DNA from 3 places in the Latilactobacillus sakei subsp. sakei DSM 20017 genome. Region 3 is predicted to be linked to each of the others. Evidence: riboswitches for the same ligand, from Rfam matches in the RefSeq annotation. Region 3 holds a riboswitch; each other region holds the start of a gene.
What was found. Region 3 has a riboswitch for thiamine pyrophosphate ahead of thiM (hydroxyethylthiazole kinase). Riboswitches for the same ligand answer to the same signal wherever they lie in the genome.

Region 1: another riboswitch for thiamine pyrophosphate. It lies ahead of thiT (energy-coupled thiamine transporter ThiT); the one in region 3 lies ahead of thiM (hydroxyethylthiazole kinase).
Region 2: another riboswitch for thiamine pyrophosphate. It lies ahead of tenA (thiaminase II); the one in region 3 lies ahead of thiM (hydroxyethylthiazole kinase).

What each region holds. Positions count from the first base shown of each region.
Region 1 is NZ_AP017929.1:1,463,371-1,470,201, reverse strand. It holds gene fakB (DegV family protein) at 1-543, shown strand, start outside; gene LEUCM_RS07335 (TetR/AcrR family transcriptional regulator) at 669-1,250, shown strand; gene LEUCM_RS07330 (NADP-dependent oxidoreductase) at 1,252-2,259, shown strand; gene xerS (tyrosine recombinase XerS) at 3,079-4,137, shown strand; TPP riboswitch at 4,204-4,302, shown strand; gene thiT (energy-coupled thiamine transporter ThiT) at 4,351-4,953, shown strand; gene LEUCM_RS07315 (heavy metal translocating P-type ATPase) at 4,993-6,786, opposite strand.
Region 2 is NZ_AP017929.1:1,328,705-1,335,535, forward strand. It holds partial or broken gene folE (GTP cyclohydrolase I FolE) at 1-219, shown strand, start outside; gene LEUCM_RS06690 (bifunctional folylpolyglutamate synthase/dihydrofolate synthase) at 231-1,538, shown strand; gene folP (dihydropteroate synthase) at 1,549-2,634, shown strand; gene LEUCM_RS06700 (NUDIX hydrolase) at 2,631-3,128, shown strand; gene LEUCM_RS06705 (GNAT family N-acetyltransferase) at 3,258-3,707, shown strand; TPP riboswitch at 3,784-3,873, shown strand; gene tenA (thiaminase II) at 3,965-4,651, shown strand; gene thiW (energy coupling factor transporter S component ThiW) at 4,641-5,147, shown strand; gene LEUCM_RS06720 (diacylglycerol/lipid kinase family protein) at 5,197-6,162, opposite strand; gene rnjA (ribonuclease J1) at 6,295-6,831, opposite strand, start outside.
Region 3 is NZ_AP017929.1:501,280-508,110, forward strand. It holds gene LEUCM_RS02480 (DUF1002 domain-containing protein) at 1-588, shown strand, start outside; partial or broken gene nagE (N-acetylglucosamine-specific PTS transporter subunit IIBC) at 648-2,662, opposite strand; TPP riboswitch at 2,891-2,996, shown strand; gene thiM (hydroxyethylthiazole kinase) at 3,069-3,878, shown strand; gene thiD (bifunctional hydroxymethylpyrimidine kinase/phosphomethylpyrimidine kinase) at 3,871-4,683, shown strand; gene thiE (thiamine phosphate synthase) at 4,676-5,350, shown strand; gene LEUCM_RS02505 (SLC5/6 family protein) at 5,340-6,506, shown strand; gene LEUCM_RS02510 (sugar O-acetyltransferase) at 6,496-6,831, opposite strand, start outside.

The DNA.
Region 1 (6,831 bases), 960 kb from region 3:
CATACAGCGGCCCAACAATCAACAAGTGACGTCCACGTCATTGATAGTAAAGAAATTGACCGTGGCCTGGCTTATCAAGTTGTCGCAGCCGCTCAAGATGTTGAAGCGGGGAAGACACTCACTGAAATCATTGCCCATCTTAATGAGGTTCGTAGCAAGACAGAAACCTACGTCTTTTTAGACTCACTAGATGCACTCCAACGCGGCGGACGTATTAGCCGGATGGCGGGGCTCTTAACAAAACTGATTAAACTCAAGGTGATTGTCCGCTTAACAGATACGGAATTAGAAGTGATTGCTAAGGGACGGGGGCTAAAGACCTTCACCAAAGAAATCAATAATATTCGCGAACACTTGGCCACTCAAGATGTTGCTGAAATTGGCATTTCACACGTCGGCATCACTGACGAACTATCCGCCAAAATCCAAGCAACGCTAGAACAAACCCAACCCCACGTCCCTTATACAGTCGCTTTAACGAGTCCCGTTATTATGAGTCACGTTGGTCTGGGGGCCTTCGGGGTTTTTTACCTTACGAAATAGTATCACCAAAGAACGTCTTCATGAGACGTTCTTTTTTTGCGTTTAAAATTGCGTAAAATCTAGTTGCGTTATTCAGAGTCATCATCTATAATAGAATGAACGTTCTAATAAGAGGAGATTATCAGATGCGCACGAAAGAATTTGAAACAACAGCCGTCTTAGACAAAGCAATGCTCGTTTTTTGGCGCCAGGGATATGAACAAACGTCGATGCAAAACCTAGTCGACGAAATGGGCATCCATCGTCGTAGTATTTATGATACGTTTGGTGATAAGCACCAGCTATTTATCGCAGTCTTAGCGCATTATCACGATCAAATCACCGCGACATTTAATCAAATCATCAATGATTATAGCGACCTTAGTAGTCGTTTGACAGCCATTTTTGAGGCGTTCATTAACCACCCGGCACAACAACCAGACGGCTGTTTAGTCGTTAATACGGCAACCGCGTTATCAACGTTAGAAGAAGATATCCAACAACTTATTAAACGCTATTTACAGCAGGAACAAGCAATGCTGCAGCGATTACTGATTGAAGGGCAAGCTGAGTTGCAGCCTCCTATTAAGAGCGAGCTATTAGCCGCAACACTTCAAAATGCATTGGTTGGCATTCGTGTCATGGCTAAAGTAAATCCAGATTCAGAGGCGCTAATCGTAACAGCACACCAAACACTTCAAATACTCCCATGGAAAGAGGCACTTTAAAATGAAAGCAGCTCAAATTACAAAATATAGTAAAGATCTCAATGTGACCGTGAAAGAAATTGCCACCCCTAAGCCCCAAGCTAACGAAGTACTCATCAAAGTTAGCTATGCCGCAGTCAATCCGTTAGATTTAATGAATATTCACGGCAGTGTTAAGTTGATTCAAGACTATTCGATGCCATTAACCCTTGGCAATGAAGTCGTTGGTGAAATTACCGCTATCGGTTCTAACGTAACGCCTTTTAAACCGGGTGACCTAGTTTACACACGTCTACCACTTGCTAAGATTGGTGGTTTTGCAGAATACGTTGCGGTCGATGCCAATGCTATCTGGTATACACCTACCAATTTATCAGCTAAAGAGGCCGTTGCTGTCCCCTTGACCGGTTTAACCGCTTATCAAGGCCTCACGGAAGAATTAGCTGTTGAAGCAGGGAAGACGATTTTCATTCCTGGTGGTTCTGGCAGTTTTGGTCAATTAGCCGTGCCAGTCGCTAAATCTTTAGGCTTAACAGTCATTGTCTCAGGGAACGCTGCAGCACGTGAGCATATTCTAGAATTAGGTGCTGACCAATACCTTGATTACCGGACAACCGATTATTGGCAGGTATTAAACGATGTCGATTACGTTATCGATACTCGTGGGGCTCAAGATATCGAACGTGAACTTTCAATTATGAAACCCGGTGGCCGTTTATTAAGTTTGGTGGCAGGTCCTAATAAGCATTTTGCTATCACGCACCAATTACCTGCCTGGAAACGACTTTTATTTGGTTTAGTCGGTAAGAAGTGGGATAAACTCGCTAGTAAAGCTCAAGTTAACTACCGCTTCATCTTTGTGCGTTCGGATGGCCAACAACTTAAAAAAGTCACTGAATTAGTTGAAAAACATCACATTACACCAGCTATCGATCCACACGATTTTGATCTTGATCACGTTCAAGATGCACTGGAATTAGTTGCTAATGGTAAATTAGCCGGTAAAGTTGTAATTCGACTAACTGACTAAAGTAAATCTAAAAAGCCCAGATATTGGTATTTAACCAGTATCTGGGCTTTTTTTAAATGGCCTGTGCTAAATTCTAAAGTACTGTTTGGTGCCATTTTTAGCTAGTTCAAATAACCAAGCAGTTCAATTAAATTTAATCTAGTTTTCAACATAAAAATAATCGATTACGGTGATTAAAGACGGTGTGGGGGACCTATTAAATAAAAAAATATTCTAGTTTACATAATATATATTATAGGAAGTATGTATTTATTTTAAAAGAGTGGCTGATTTTGACTTATTAATCTGTATTTAAGTCCTTAATTTAGCAAATTCTTTTAGCAACGTTTTAAAATGCTTTAACTAAAACATCAACCGTTTAAAAAACTCAACTACGATTAACAAATCTCAATGCTAAATTACTGATCTGATCGCAAATTAAAACCACTGCCTAATCATTAATAATCAATAACCACATGAAATTCGTTAAATAACTTAGGATTGATTTATGCAGCTGTAAAATCCATAATTTTGAGGCTCAAATTGATAATCATTAACCATAATCCGAGTTTAATAAAACGCTAATTTGATGCTCAAATCGGCCTAATCATGCTATAAACACTGTTATATCAACGTTTCATTAAGATGAAAGACCGTTAAACAGGCATTTTATTCGTTTTTAAATGGCTGCTGCAGATGGTCTGAAAACAGATTTCTAGGGTTAGTGGTCAAAATTTGCCAAACAAGTGTTGTTAAAATTATGGTTTTAACAACACTTGTAGTATTCTCGCCGCTTTTTTGTTAAAATAACTATAATTCTCTATTAAGGTGGTTTCAATCATGGACCAACAACGTTATCTCGAACTATGTGAACAACGCTTGGCGGATCTTCCCGATTACGTCCGTAAATTTTATATTAATCGGCAAGCCAATGCATACTCCTCTGCAACGCTCTATCAATATCTCCAAGAATACGTCCGCTTCTTCTCCTGGTTAATTGACGAACAAATCGTTACTGTTCAAACGACTAAGGATATCCCTCTTGTTGCGCTTGATAAGATGAAATTAGAAGATATCGAACTCTATAAGATCTTTTTAATGAATAAACGAAAAGCAAATAATCACAAGCTCTCCTTTCAGGCTGTTAATCGCTCTATCAACGCTTTGAATGCGCTCTGGTACTTCCTGACGATTGAAGCCGAACAAGCCGATGGTGAGCCTTATTTCTACCGCAACGTCATGAAAAAAGTCAAACTGCTCAAATCATCCGAGACAATGGCCACTCGTTCCCGCCATATCGGTCAAAAGTTGCTCACCGGTGATAAAAAACACGACTTCATTGCCTTTATGCAAGTCGACTATCCCAGTGCGCTATCTAATCGCCAACTCGCTTCTTATACGCAGAATTGTGAACGGGATATTGCGATTTGCGTATTGGCACTCACTACCGGCATTCGTCTTTCCGAACTCGCCCAAGCTAACGTTTCTGATTTAAACCTTGAACAACTAACAATTACGGTTATTCGCAAAGGCGGTCAACAAGATACCGTGCCGATCGCACCTTGGGGTTTACCTTATCTGCAAGATTACGTTCAAATCCGGCAACAACGCTATTTAGCCGCTAACGAACGGGCCTTATTTGTCACAAAGTATCGCGGTCAAGCGAAGCGAATCAGTAACTATGCCATTGAAAAACTGGTAGCTAAGTACTCTGAAGCTTTTGGCGTTCGACTAACGCCGCATAAATTCCGTCATACACTCGCAACCGATCTGATGTCAGCGACCCACAGCGAAACGATCGTAGCGACCCAATTGGGCCAAACCACCACGCAGGCCACCCATTTGTATACGCACGTGGTTGATGACGAACAGCGCTCGGCAATGGATAAGCTCGAATGAAGCTTGATTGCTTGACATCTTTGTTGTATCCGGTATACTGAAAACGTTCTTAAAATTTAAATATTAACCATCGCAAAGGGGAGCCATTGGCTGAGAGTGATTAGATGATCAGACCCTTCGAACCTGTTTGTTAAGACAAGCGTAGGAATTGTGATGGAGTTGAGACTTTAACTCCTTTTTTGTGTTGGTTAACCAAGAAAAGGGGTTATTTTTATGCAACATCAACGGTTATTGATTCAAATTGAAGGGGCCATTATCGCGGCATTTGCGATGGCTCTGGAATATATTCCGCATACTGTAGGGCCATCAGCGATTGAGGTTTCCTTTGGGATTATCCCCATTATTATCTATAGTCTCCGTCGCGGCGCCGCGGCTGGGATGGTTTCGGGTTTAATCTGGGGCCTTTTAGACCTCGTCTTACGAGGCCTCGGCAACGGGAGCGTTCTCAATGTTTGGCAAGGATTACTTGAATTTACGATTGCCTTCATGGTCGTTGGCCTAGCTGGCGTTTTACAAAAACCAGTTCAAGCAAGTATCCAACAAAATACCAAAGTAAAAACGATTGCGCTCCTTTGGTCCGCAGCTTTCATTGGTACTTTCGCCAAATACTTCTGCCACTTCTTAGCTGGGGCCATCTACTGGGGCTCATACGCGCCTAAAGGAATGAATGCTTGGCTCTATTCATTAACTGTGAATGGCGGTAGTTTCGTTGCCGGCTTCATCTTAAATGGTATCGTCTTTGGGATTTTATTAGCGATGATTCCGAAACTATACCTCCCAAAAGATATGTTTTTAAAAGTGCAATCTGAAGAATAGTTAACAATACAAAAAAGAGGCCCTCAGCGGCCTCTTTTTTTAATGGTCATTTCTAGCACGTAATGCGTATAAAATCGAAACTGTGTCGACAACTTCTTGGAATAAGGCCCCAATTAAAGCTGGCACGACACCGGTACTGGCAATCAACATCAATCCGATACAGATGAAGATCCCAATCAAAACGGACTGGCGCGCCACCCGCATTGTATCCCGTGCAATCGTGATGGCGCCACTAACCCGACTCAAATCATCCTTTAAAATGACGACATCTGCGGATTCGCTCGCTGCTGTGGCACCGTGAGCACCCATCGCAATTCCGACATCGGCACTCGCTAAGGATGGTGCGTCGTTAACACCATCGCCAACCATGATTATCGGCCGCTGCTCCGGCGTGACATTATTGATGAGTCGAATCTTATCGGCAGGCAAACACCCAGCGTGAACTTCATCAATGCCAACTTGAGCCGCAATCTCTTTAGCGGTTGTCGCCTGATCCCCTGTGAGCATCATTAAGCGCTGTAAACCGAGCTGATGGAGCGTTGACATCGTTTGAGGCGCTTCCTGGCGAAGATGGTCGATAAATGTGATATAGCCCGCATAACGCCCGTCAATGCCAATGTAGACAGTTGTCTGTGTCTGGGATTGTTTAGCTTGGTCAGGCGCCACAAATTCAAATTTACCGACTTGAACCGTCTGTCCAGATGCTAATTGGGCAGTCACACCAGCACCTGTCATTTCTTTTAAACTAATAATTTCTAATAATTGCGCTGCTGGGACGACTTGTAGTAAGGAACGAGCCAGAATATGGGCCGAAGCCTGTTCAGCACTGGCTGCTAAACGACATAACTCCGATGGTTCAATATCAATCATCGGTACAACTTGATCCACGGTTAATTGGCCATTCGTAATCGTGCCTGTTTTATCAAAAGCAGCTGATTTGGCCAACGCCAATTTTTCAATTGTCGTCCCCGTTTTGACGATAATCCCATTCCGGCTGGCACGACTCATACCTGAGATAAGCGCAATCGGTGCCGCGAGAATCAACGGGCATGGCGACGCGACCACCAAGACCTCGGCAAAGCGCACAGGGTCTTTTGAGAGCCACCATGCCACCCCTGCAATCAAATACGCCACTAATGTAAATGGTACGGCATAGCGATCCGCTAAACGAACAAAATGGGCAGGTTGTGCTGCTGAGCTTTCAACCAGTTTAACAATTGCTTGATACTGACTGTTAATAGCTAATTGATCGACCACCATCGTGATTGATGTCTCACCATTTACTGACCCTGACATAATTGGCTCATTGATTGTTCTTTCAACTGGGCGTGATTCACCGGTTAGAGACGATTCATCAAACAGCGATGACCCCTCAATGATATGACCGTCAACCGGAACCAGTTCTCCTGGCTTCACAACAACTTGATCATTGACTTGGAGTTCGTCGACAGCAACATCGACAAGTCCGTCACCACGCATTAAATGCGCGACCTGGGGCGAGTTGTCCAATAATGATTTTAATTCCCGCCCTGCTTTATGCGCGGCGTAATCTTCCAGGGAATCGCCGCCTGTTAACATTACGAGGACCATCAAGGCAGCCCAATATTCACCAACAGCGAGTGTTGCAATGATCGCCGTAATGGCTAGTAAATCAACACCATATCGACCTGATTTTAAAGTGCGAATCATCTCAATCAGCATCGATAACGCGACTAACCCCCCAGCTAGACTAACTAATACTTGGGCCCACAGTGGTTGTTGACATAAAAAGGCTAATATTAATGCGGTAATCCCAACCACAATTGTGAGCACTAATTTCAACGTATGTTTCATCATTATCGGCCTCCTTGTGAATTCCATTACATTATAACATGTTCA
Region 2 (6,831 bases), 830 kb from region 3:
AGATTGAGTGTTCAGGAGAATTTAACGCGTGATATCGGACAAATTTTAAATCAAATATTAAAGCCACACGGGGTTGCGGTTCAAGTGACGGCGCGCCATATGTGTGTTGAGATGCGCGGCATTAAGAAGGCCAATAGTCAGACCCATACGACTTTTTACAGCGGCAATTTTAAAACCGACCGCCAATTACGCAGCGAATTTCTACAACTATTGAAATAGGGGATTTTAGTATGCAAGATGAGGAAATGGTCACACAATTACCAGGGATGTTATATGGTGAAGACGAGCGGGTGACGCTCTTGCGCCAGATTTTAAAAGCGATGGGGCAGCCAGATCATGCTTTTTCGATTATTCATGTGTGCGGAACGAATGGCAAGGGCTCAACGAGTGCGATGATTGCGGCAATTCTGCAAGCATCCGGCTACTCCGTGGGGTTATTTACGAGTCCGCACATCATGGCAGTCGAGGAAAGTATTCAGATTAACCGGCAGTTGATTTCAAAAGCGCAGTTTGAGCGATTATTGGCGACGGTCCAAACCGTTTTAAAAAAACTTGGCTTTGATCCGACGACGGACTTATCGTACTTTGAAACATTAGTATTGGTGGCGTTGGTCTATTTTAAGCAGCAACAAGTCGATTATGTCCTGTGGGAATGTGGCTTGGGTGGCGAGTTAGATGCAACCAATGCGGTTGATCGATTGGCCTACACGCTATTTACGAAGATCAGTCTCGATCATATGGCGCTATTGGGCGATACGATTGAAGCAATCGCTACGACTAAATCCAAAATTATCCGGCCACAGACACCGGTTATTGTGGCTCCCGAACAAACGAAAACGGCTTTGCACGTTTTAGAGGCTGAAGCTAAGCGGCAATCAGCACTGCTTCAGATTGCCCCTCGTGATTGGTTCGTGACAAGTCATCCAACCAGTGCTGGCCAAGAAGTGACGGTTAAATTACCAGAGCGTGAACCATTAACGGTTTCTTTGGCATTGGCGGGGACCTATCAATTAGAGAACCTGCTAACGGTATTGACGTGGTATCGGCAGTTTTGTCGTGATCAAGGGCACGCGGTAGACGAAATCGTCTTACAACGTGCTTTGGGGCAGGTCCGCTTACCAGGCCGCTTTGAGCGCCTGGCAACGGAACCGCTAGTCGTGATTGATGGTGCCCATAATCCGGATGGCATTCGGCAGTTTGTCCGGAGTGTCCAAGAACGCTATGGTGGTTACGATTTAACGATTGTAACTGGCTTTTTAAAAGATAAGGCGGTTGCTGAATGCTTGCAGCTTTTAACGCAACTACCAGCGCGGTTTATTTTAACGACCCCCATCAATCAAGATGACCGACAATTACCAGTTGCTGAATTAGGGGCGCTATACACGCAGATAACAGGCCAAACAGCACCTGAATATCCAGCAATTGAAGCGGCTTTAAAGGCGGCTAGTCAACCTGCAACGGGGAATAAACCGCAAGTCATCTTAGTTGTAGGGTCATTTTATTTATTAAAGACAGTTCGGCAACACTTTTTGAGCTAGGGAGGATCATATGCAAATTAGCGAAGCACAACCCAGTCAATTGAACGCCATCCTTTTGAAATTTAGTGGGGATGCAGTTGAAATCGAAAAATTACAGCGACTTTGTTTAGCCAATCATTGTTTAATTCAACAATTGGACCAACAATGGCTTGGTCAGTTTAGTCTTTTTCAACTAGCGGCGTTACAGCAAAATTGGTCGCAATATTTTGGTCAGCCAAATGCGCAGTTAACACAAATTTGGCACGCCAAGCAAATTTTATGGACCGGCCCTGGTTTCAAGTTCGATTTAACGGTTGATCCGATTGTCTACGCGATTATTAACTGTACACCAGATTCTTTTTATGATGGTCAACCGAGTCAAGCGCTGGGTCAGATTATGACGAAAATCGAAGCTGATTTGGCCAATGGTGCAGTGGTGATTGAAGTCGGTGGCAAATCGACGCGCCCAGGTTATCAAGAAATTACGCCTGATGAAGAATGGCAACGGATTGCACCCGTGATTGCGGCAGTGCAACAGGAATGGCCCAGCGCGGTGTTGGCAGTTGATACCAATAATGCGGATGTTATGCAACGGGCAGTCGCAAGCGGCGTGCCAATTCTGAATGATATCGATGGTTTCGATAACGCGGCTAAGCTCGAGGTCGTCGCCAACCATCGACCCGCAGTGGTCACGATGTATAATGGCCGCCATTATCAAAATGACGTTTTTGAAACGCTCGATCAATTTTACCAAGAGACGTTAGCAAGTTTGGAAGCGGCCGGTTTAACGCGCCAACAAATCGCTTTGGATCCTGGGGTTGGTTTTTCACACGCTAAAAATACAGCGTCTCTGGATCTGTTTAAACTCAATAGCGTTCAACCAACAATGAAGTATCGTGCGCCAATTATGGCGGGGATTTCTCGGAAAAGCTTTATGGAAAGCAAATTTGATTATCCGATGGCAGAACGCTTAACCTCAACGCTGTTATTGGAACAATTGATGGTTGAGCAGGGGGCCCGTATTCTGCGCGTGCACGATGTTTTGGCAACGCATAAAATGATCAATTTATTCAAAGGTTATCAGCAAGCAGATCTATTAATGGCGGTCCGCTCATGAACGATTTGTTAACGCAAATTCAGCGGCTAGCTGAGCAATCAGCAGCGTTTAATGACCGACAAAAATATCAGATGATTAGTGAATTGATGGCCCAACAAAAACGGCCCCTTTATCGGGCGGTCAACGATCAATATCATTTATCCGCTAGTGCCCTCGTATTTAAAAATAATCAGCTATTGATGGTTCGGCATCCATACCTGCATCAATGGTTGTTACCGGCGGGCCATGTTGAACCGTCTGAAATGCCAGTTCAAACGGCACTACGCGAGTTATTGGAGGAAACTGGGCTAGTCGGGGAGCAAGCACAATTGGTGGATGCCAATTTGATCAAGATCCCGGACAATCCATTGAAAAAGCAAGCAGCCCATATGCACATTGATTGCCGTTACTTAATCACTGCAAAAGAGCAGGTAAGCGCACCAGCCGAGCTACCCAATCATTGGTTTTCACAAGATAAAGCACCGGCGGAATTCCAACCCTATTTTAAACTTTAATAAGGTGAGGGCTTATCTTTACCGATAAGCCAGATATTTTTTAAAAATTAAAGGAATTATTACTAGGAGAAACAAATGGCGATTACAATTAGACATGAAGAAGAAAAAGATTAAAGAGGGGCTGAATAATTGGAGATTAGACGCTATCAGCAGGCGGATTGTCAAGCAGTGGCAGAACTGTTTTATAAGACAGTGCATACAGTGAATGCTGGCGATTATACGAAAGCGCAGTTGGCTGTATGGGCCACTGGTGAGCCTGATTTAAAGCAGTGGGATCAATCGCTGCAATCACATTTCAGTGTTGTCGCACTTGAAAATGATAACCTGATTGGTTTTGGAGATATTGATCAAGCTGGCTATCTCGATCGGTTATTTGTCCATGCCGATTATCAAAGAAGAGGCGTTGCGACTGCTATCTGTCATCAGCTCGAGCAAGCTGTTGCATGCCGAGTTGTCACACATGCTTCGATTACGGCCAGACCGTTCTTTGAAAGTCGGGGCTATCAAGTGATTCGAGAACAACAAGTAGCACGGCAAGGTGTTTTATTGACCAACTTCGTTATGGAGAAAAATAGGTAATCAATAGTTTTTAGTTTTCTATGATAATTCTAATGAACAACCGCTTACATCCATGCTATAATAAAGCCACAATTGAATAACGCATCTGGGGTGCCTAAGAGCTGAGATTATACCCATTGAACCTGATATAGTTAGTACTAGCGCAGGGAAATGTCGTGTCGTTTGTTTATTAAACGTGCTACCCGTCAATTCTTAATTGGCGGGTATTTTGAGTGCTTGTAAAGCGGCCCCAGAGGTGAATTAATAGGAGGGGCAACATGTCATTTACAAGTATTGTTCAAGAGAAAGTCGCACCATATTGGGAAGGTAGTTTACGTCATCCGTTTATCGTTCAACTGCAAGCGGGGACGTTGCCAGAAGAAATATTCCGGTATTATTTGATTCAAGATCATTATTATCTTCGTTATTTCAGAAAATTACATCAAATCGTCTCCGATCGATGTCAAGATCAAGAATTAAAAGCGTTGATGACACTAAGTGCAACTGGTTTGAAAGATGGTGAAATGATCGTTCGGGAACAATTTTTTGAAGCCTTAAAAATAACGGCTGATGAGGTTCAAGAAACACCCGTTGCGCCGACAACTGATCACTATATTGCTCATATGTATCGACAATTATTTGCGGATAATCCCGCAATCGCGGCGGCTGGCCTATACCCTTGTGCTTGGTTATACAGTGATATCGGAATGGCTTTAAGTCAACAGCCAGCTTCACCCAATCCATACTATCAACGCTGGATTGAAACCTATACGAAGGCTGAACTGCAGGATGAAATTCAAATGACGGGTATTGTTTTAAATCGCTTGTATGCATCGAGTTCAGCTGATGATCAGGTTAAAATGGTGCAGGCGTTTGTTCGTAGCAGCCAATTGGAATACCACTTCTGGGAGATGGCTTATCGCAAGGAACAATGGTTGCGTGGGGACGAATACGATGAACAATAGCCGAACGAAGCGATTAACCATCCTTGCGATGATGATTGCACTAGATGTCATCTTGTCGCCATTATTTCGTATTGAGGGGATGGCGCCGATGTCGAGTGTTCTGAACGTTACTGCGGCGGTGTTAATGGGCCCGGTTTATGCAATCGTAATGGCGTTGGTGACTGCTATTTTAAGAATGATGTTACTGGGGATTCCGCCTTTAGCCTTAACGGGGGCTCTTTTTGGTGCTTTATTAGCTGGTCTTGGTTATCGGTATGGTGGTCATATTGGTTGGGCAATTGCGGGTGAAATTCTAGGAACGGGTTTAATTGGCTCATTACTTTCTTATCCAATCATGATTTGGTTTACGGGTAGTGCTAACGGTTTATTTTGGTTCGTTTACACACCACGCTTTTTTGGCGGTGCCATTTCGGGCAGCCTAATCGCTTGGTTATTCTTGTTTAAATTAAAGGAAACAACGATTTTTAAACGAGTTCAAGCTGATTTTTACAAATAATAAAAAAGAGCAACGCTAAATGCGTTGCTCTTTTTTAGATTGTAGCGGTTTATTTGAATTGTTCAGTTTGGTCTGTTGTTAGCCAGAAGGGTTGAGAAGTGACGTTAAAGTGCATGTCAAATGCGCGACTACCCATTTCTTCGCCATCGACCTGGCCGAATTCTAACGTTTGGGTTCGAACAACAAGATCGTCGGCTCTAAAATGATGAACAGCTTTGTAGCGAGTGTGCTTACCCATTAACATCATAATAAATAGGTAGCAGAAAAAGAAAACGTTCAACTTCTCTATCACCACAAGGTCCAGTTTTTGATCATCGACGCGTGCAGAAGGCATAATGGGAACACCACCGCCAAAGTAAGGATGATTCGTCGTTGTGACTAGAAAACCTCGGCTGAAATTTTTAACAGTGCCATTAGCCTTGACGGTAACTTGGAAAGCATCTTGTGACGTAAAGGCTTGGATTAGTGAGAAGACGTAAGACAGGGAGCCAATATGAAACTTATTTAAAAAACGTTTGCTTTTAGAGTTATTGGTGATGCTGACGACGGAAGCGTCAAAACCAATACCGACATTGTTGACGAAATAACCGGTCTCGTCCTTAAGGGCATCATGATAAACACCCAAATCGATATTGACGGGGGCGCTAGTTGCAAGAATCTGTTCAAGGGCTTGTAGTGGATCACTATTTAAGCCAATTCCGCGGGCGAAGTCATTGCCGGAACCACAAGGTAAATAAGCGATGGGAATGTCGGTTTTGCCGGCGTTCTGAACACCGTTAATTGCTTGGTTTAAAGTACCATCACCACCGATAATTAGTAAAACTTGATTGGTTCGTTTAAAGCGAGCAAATTGGTAGGCAATCCGAGTGGTATGGCCGGGATAGCTAGAAATTTGTAGTTCGTATGAAATGCCGCGTTGCTTGAGGACGGTTTCAATCTGCGGCCAAATCTTCTGAGCTCGGCCAGTACCAGCAACTTGGTTTAAAATAATATAAAAATGAGGCGTATCAGCCATTCGGATTCCCCCTTTCAGAAAAGATATTCGGTGTATATTATAGCGGGAAATGACAAGTTTTACTACCTAAATTTTTGATAAGAATCTAAAAAAGGGCGGGACAAACGTTAGTTTGTCCCGCCCTTAAAGGTTTTATTCGTTACTTTGAATGATCATTGGTAAAATCATTGGATGGCGTTCCGTCTTTTCAAATAGGAAATCTTGAAGGCCATCAATAATTGCTTCTCGGACTTGGCTTTCAGTGACCTTGTCGTTAGCATTGAACGTGTTGACGATCATTCTGAAAACCCGTCGTTGGGCTTCGCTGATCAATTCACCAGATTCACGCATATAGACAAAGCCCCGTGAAAGAATATCAGGACCGGCAAGAATATTTTTCTCACCGAAGTTAATGGTTGCGACAACCACGACCAAGCCTTCTTCAGAAAGCATTTTACGATCGCGAAGGACAACATTACCGATATCACCAATCCCGTTACCATCAACATAAACGTCGTCGGCACTGAAATGGCCAGCAACATGTGCTGAGTCAGCAGTTAAGGCTAAGACATCACCATTTTCAAGGATGAAACAATTGTCCGGTTCAACGCCACATTGTTGGGCGAGTTCGGTATGAATCTTTTGCATCCGGTATTCACCATGACAAGGCATGAAGAACTTAGGTTTCAT
Region 3 (6,831 bases):
ACAATTACCGCGAACCAATATAAAAATGCGGCATTAACCGCAGGCGTCACTAACGCGACGATCTACGTTACTTCCGCCGTACCAATTGATGGTTCTGGTGCGCTCGCTGGCGTTTACGCCGCTTTCGCGGAAAATGGTGAAACCTTAAATCAATCACAAGTCACCGCCGCTCAAGACGAAATGAGCACCCTCAGTGATATTACCCAGGCTAACAAAGGCACTGACGGCTATACTGATTCACAACTTAACAACGCCGTAACAGGTGCTAAAAAAGACATGGCTAACAAGGGTGATAACCTAACCGTTAACCAAATTACCAACATCGTTAATAATCAATTAGAACAAAATAACCTCACAACAATCATCAATAATAACCAAAAGACACAAATCATTAACTTACTCGTTAAAATTCAAGATTCTGGTGCGCTTAAATCAGATGATTTTAAGAACCAAGCCGGTAAATTAATGGATAACATTCAAAGTAATGCTAAGAATGTCTTCGACAAATTAAACACTGAAAGTAACCGTAACTTCATTCAAAAATTATTCGATAGTATTGGCAACTTCTTTAAAAACCTATTTGGATAATGATTAATACCACACAAAAACGCCTGACGAACTTAATTCGTCAGGCGTTTTTTGATTGTTTATTTAGTGGTTGCTTTTACGGCAACTGTATCAGCTTGGACTGATTGGCCCATATTATTGAACTTCATGTAAGCAACTGCTGGCATGTTCGTAATAATCACCATCATCGCTGTTTGCTTACCAGCTGCAACGATTTGATCAAGATCAACGGTTGCCAGTAAGTCACCATGCTTGATTGTTTGGCCTTCTTCAACAGCGACTTCAAAAGGTGCACCGTTCAATTCAACCGTATCAATCCCCATGTGGACTAAGACTTCCAAACCATTAGTCGTCTTAATACCAATCGCATGCTTCGTTGGGAAAATCGTCATGATTGTCCCATCAACTGGTGCGACAATCTTACCATCAGTTGGCACGACTGCGTAGCCGTCACCTAACATCTTTTGTGCAAAAGTTGGATCATCAACATTTTCAATATCAATCAATTCACCGTTTGCAACTGCGTAAAAGACATCTGTCTCACCTGAGTTAATATCACTATCAACAGGGGCTTCAACTGGTGCAGCAGCTGGTTCTGATGCGCTGGTTGCGATTGGTGTGTTGTGGTTATAAAGTTCTTTCAAGGCATCCGCCACAAATTGAACTTCTGTCCCGATAATAATTTGAATATTGGTTTTGTCTAAGACGTTAATCCCAGCGGCACCAGCTGCCTTGATAGCAGGTTGGTTAACGTTGGCTGTATCTTCTAATTGTAGACGCAAACGGGTCGTACAGTTATCGATTACTTTAATATTGTCTTTACCACCGATTGCAGCGTAGATCCGTTTTGCTTGAATCATGAATTTATCATCAGTAGCATCTGTTTCGACACCGGCAGTATCTTCATCAACAGCATCATCTGCTTCGCGACCCGGTGTCATCAAGTTGAATTTCTTGATGGCAAAGTTGAAACCGAAGTAGTAAATAACTGCCATGACTAAGCCTTCAACCAATAACATCAATGGTTGGCAACTGGATTTTTTAAACTTAAAACATAATCGACTAAACCAGCACTAAATGCGAAACCGGCTGTCCAGTGGAAGAAAGCAGCGACGGCTAATGAAATCCCTGTGAAAGCTGCATGCAAGACATAAAGTGGCCATGCGACAAACATGAATGAGAATTCAAGTGGTTCTGTCACACCTGTAAAGAATGACGCAAAACCAGCAGCTAACATCAATGAAGCTGTTGCTTTACGACGTTCTGGGCGAGCGTTCTTGTAAATTGCGTAGGCCCCAGCGGGTAACCCAAACATCATGACTGGGAAGAAACCAGCTTGGTACATCCCTGTCTTACCAATCACGGCTGTTCCGTTAGCAAGTGATTTCGCACCGCCCAAGAAGTTACCGATATCGTTAATGTTAGCAACATCAAACCAGAACACTGAGTTCAAGGCGTGATGTAAACCAGTTGGAATCAATAAACGGTTGAAGAAACCGTATAGACCGGCACCAACCCAGCCAAGTTTTGAAATTGCTTCACCAAATGATACTAAAACAGTAAAGACAGCTGGCCAAACAAAGTACAAGATTGCTGAAACAACCATCATTGCTGTTGCGGCCATAATTGGCACCAAACGTTTCCCACTAAAGAAGGAAAGCGCCATTGGCAACTTCACGTTGTGGAAACGATTGTACATTGCAGCTGCAATTAAACCGGCGATAATCCCGATTAAAACATTACCTTCGATTTTACCAAAGGCTGGATTCACCTTAGCGATATCTGATAAACCTTGCATCGCTTGAATTGAGGCAGGTGCTAAAATTGTCTTAGGGACTAAGAAAGCGACTAAACCAGCAAGTGCGGCTGCCCCATCCTGATCCTTAGACATCCCTAGGGCTAGACCAACGGCAAATAATAATGGCAAGTTGTTTAAAATTGCGCCGCCACCAGCTGCTAGGAAAATTGTAAAGACGTTTGCATTTGAATCGCCATTGCCAACCCAGTTAGCAATCCCCATCAAAATTGCGGCTGCTGGTAATACGGCAACAGGCAACATTAATGAACGACCCATTCGTTGTAAGTAATTCTTCATAAGGTGTTCTCCATTCATTCATTTATTTCGTTAACAATATTAAATCATTAATGCAAACGATAAGCAAGCGCTTAATAGTTGGTATAGACCTTTAAGGCCAAGGAATAAAGCGGTTTCTTAATTCAAAAATATTTTGGTCTATACCGTATAACGGCATTAATTATTACCTTAAAATTAAAACGGTTGCAAAAATAATGATTTGACGTATACTGAAGGTACAATTTAATCGCTTTGCACTAGGGGTGTTCTTAGAAGAACTGAGATAGGTTTGTACAACCTGATCCCTTTGAACCTGTAAGTTCAGACTTGCGTAGGAAAGTGCCTTTCTCTATTAAACCAACACCACTTTTCTATGCATTCGTGCATCCAAAAGTGGTTTTTTTGATTTTAAGGGAGGTTTTTTTGCATGTCAAAGACACTGTTAGACCAGATAAAACAAGCTAACCCGATTATCACCAACGTTGCCAACAGCGTCACGGTCGATCAAGTCGCCAACGTTCAAAATATAATCGGTGCATCTCCAATCATGTCTAGTGATCCTGAAGAGGCCCCAGAAATGGTCGCTATTGCGCAGGCACTCAGCATCAATATTGGGACACTATCCGCTGAACCCATTCACCAAATGAAGACTTTAATGGCTGAAGCTTATCGCCAAGCTAAACCAGTCGTCATCGATCCGGTCGCAGTCGGTTCAATTCATTATCGTCAGAAAATTATCGATGAACTCTTAGCATTGGGAACACCCCAAATTATCCGCGGAAATGCGGGCGAAATTGCTTATCTAGCTGGTTTAGACTGGCAAGCTAATGGTATTGATGCAGGCAATGGCGAAATTGATCTCGTAAAAGTTGCTCGAACAGCGGCTAAAAAACAGCAAACAACCATTTTACTTTCAGGTCCAACCGATATCATCACTGATGGTCAACACACGACCAAAGTCGCCAATGGCACGCCACTTTTCCAAGTCCACGTCGGCTCTGGCGATATGCTAACTGGTCTTTGCGCTGCATTTGTCGCCGTTAGTCCTGACAATCCCTATCAAGCGGCCATCGACGCGGCAACGACCTTTGCAGTCGCCGGTCAATTAGTCGCCGAAGCAATGCCAACGCCTTTACCTGGTTCTTTTTACCCACAACTATTAGACTGCTTGTTTAACATCACAGCAGCTGACGTTCAAACCCATGCACAAGTCACGGAGGTCTTAACTCATGAATAATTTCCCACAAGCCTTAACAATCGCCGGTTCAGATAGTGGTGGCGGTGCTGGTATGCAAGCCGACATTAAAACCATCCAAGAACGCGACGTCTTTGCCACCAACGTGGTCGTCGCAATTACGGCCCAAAATACAATTGGCGTTCAAGATAGCTTCCCGCTACCGCTCGAACTAGTCACCAAACAGTTTGAATCGCTCGCAGCCGATTTTAAGATCCGAGCCTGTAAAACAGGCATGCTCGCCGATGCTGAGCACGTCGCCGTCGTTGCCCAAAACCTCCGGCGCTTCGACTTTGGCCCCTTAACACTCGATCCGGTTATGATTGCAAAAGGTGGTGCCTCTCTACTAGCTGACTCCGCCATTGACACCTTACGATCAGAACTCTTACCTTTGGCAACTGTCTTAACACCTAACCTACCAGAAGCAGAAGTTTTAACTGGTCAAAAAATTCAAACAACTGCCGATTTTAAAACCGCCGCAACGCAACTACAAAAAATGGGCGCTAAAAATATCATCATTAAAGGTGGCCATCTCGATAATAGTGACCAAGCCTGTGATTACGTTCTCTACGCAGATGGTAGTGACGACTGGTTAAATACACCACGGATTGCGACCGTTCGCACCCACGGCACTGGTGACACCTTCTCGGCTTGTTTAACCGCCGAACTTGCTAAAAAAGTCCCACTCAAAAAAGCCATTCAGATTAGTAAAGCCTTCATTCAAGCTGCCATTGCTAACCCAATTGCGGTCGGCCACGGTCACGGCCCTACAAATCATTGGGCTTATCAGGAGGTTGAACATGACTAATATTGCCCAGGAAATACTCCAAACTTATTTAGTGGCTGGTACACAAGATACTGGTCGAGAAAACTTTTTACCTATACTTGACCAGGCTTTACAAGCTGGGATTACTTGCTTTCAATTCAGAGATAAGGGCCCAAATAGCTTACCAACTGACGCAATGCGGTCCGACTACGCCAAAAAGGCGCAAGCACTTTGTCGTACTTATCACGTGCCTTTTATTATCGATGATCGCTTAGAATTAGCTTTAGATTTGCAAGCAGACGGACTCCATGTTGGGCAATCTGATCAACCATGGCCTAAAATTGAAGTCGCCAAACAACACGGCCTAATTACCGGGCTATCCTGTCATACTGCTCAAGAAATCCTAAGCAGTCATCAACAACCGGCGCTCGATTATATTGGTGTGGGCCCCATCTTTCCGACGAATTCTAAGGAAGATGCCAAAACACCACTCGGTTTAGCACAACTAAAAACATTCACGCAACTCAGCCAGTTACCGGTTGTTGCAATTGGGGGCATTAGTTTAAAAAACTGCCAACAAGTTGCTGAGACCGGTGTTGCGGGGGCGGCCGTGATTTCTGCTATTACACAGGCTAAAAATATTCCCCAAGCAATCCAACTATTAAACCAACCTTGGCAGAGCTCAGAAGGGAATAATCATGAAAGTTAATCATAATCAATTCCTACTCTGGTTTGGGGCGGCTATTTCAATTGCGGAAATCATCACTGGGACACTCATTGCGCCCCTTGGTCTCGTCAAAGGCAGTCTAGCCATTATCATTGGTCACCTGATTGGTGCCTTTTTATTGCTATTACCGGCTAGTTTTCTCGGTGGCACGCGTCATCAAAACGCGATTGAGTTAACAGCCCCAATTTACGGTAAAATCGGTTTTATCCTCTTTGCGATTTTAAACGTCATTCAATTAATTGGGTGGACTGGCATCATGATTGCTAATGCCGCCCAAGCCATGCAGCAACTCAAGCTGACTCACCTCAGTTATCTGATGAATGCCATTATCGTGGCTGGCTTAATTATTTTCTGGTTGGCAATTAAAACGCAATTCTTTTTCAAGCTAAATAACTCCATCGTATTACTCTTAGTGGTTGCTTGCCTGGGCCTTTTTTGGCAACTCAGTCAATTTGCTGGTCACGCCACTCATCTGAGTGCCAATCCACTGAGCTTTGGGGCCGCCATCGAGCTCAGTATTGCGATGGCCCTTTCTTGGTTACCATTAATTGCGGATTATACCAAGGATTCAAAAAAGCCACTAGCACTCTCTTTATGGAGTACTAGCGGCTACTTTCTTGGTAGTCTAATGATGTTTTTCTTAGGCTTTTTAACCGTTATTACGACTGGCTATACTGATTTTAATCAGTTTCTAGCAACTAGTCGCTTTGGCTTTTTAATTTTATTTATCATCATCTTCTCGACCATTACGACGACCTTTTTGGATGCCTATTCTGCTGGCGTTAATCTCAAAAACCTGTTCCCTAAAATCCGTTATTCAGAAAATGGCTTAGGGATCGTCGTCACATTGATTGGGTTGGGCTTAATCGCTAATCAACAACTCTTCAAATATGAACTCTTTCTCACACTCATTAGCGCAGCCTTCACACCACTCTACACGATTGTCTTCTTCAATTACTTCTACCGTCGATTGCCAATCGCCGTCAACTTTAGTGGTTGGCTTTTAGGAGCAATTGCTTATTATGGCTTGCAGCGCTTTGATTTCCCACTGGGAACAACCATCTTTTTGATGATCTGCCTCTGGTTAATTTTATTCTGTATCGCTCAAGTTGTAGGTCATCGGAAAACTAGTCATTAGCGATTTCTGCAAAATACTGTTCTTTTTCGCGGGCCCAATAATCCTCTTCGGCTTGATCAATTGGTCGTAATACACGGCAGGGATTCCCGCCTGCGATAACATTATCCGGAATATCTTTCGTGACCACTGAGCCGGAACCAATCACGACATTGTTGCCAATTGTCACACCCGGATTAACGACCGTATTGCCGCCCAGCCAGACATCGTTGCCAATTGTGATTGGTTTGCCATATTCTAAGTCATCACGACGGCCCTGTGCTGAGATTGGGTGCCCGGCGGTGTATAGACCAACTCGGGGACCAAAGAAAACATTATCACCGATTGT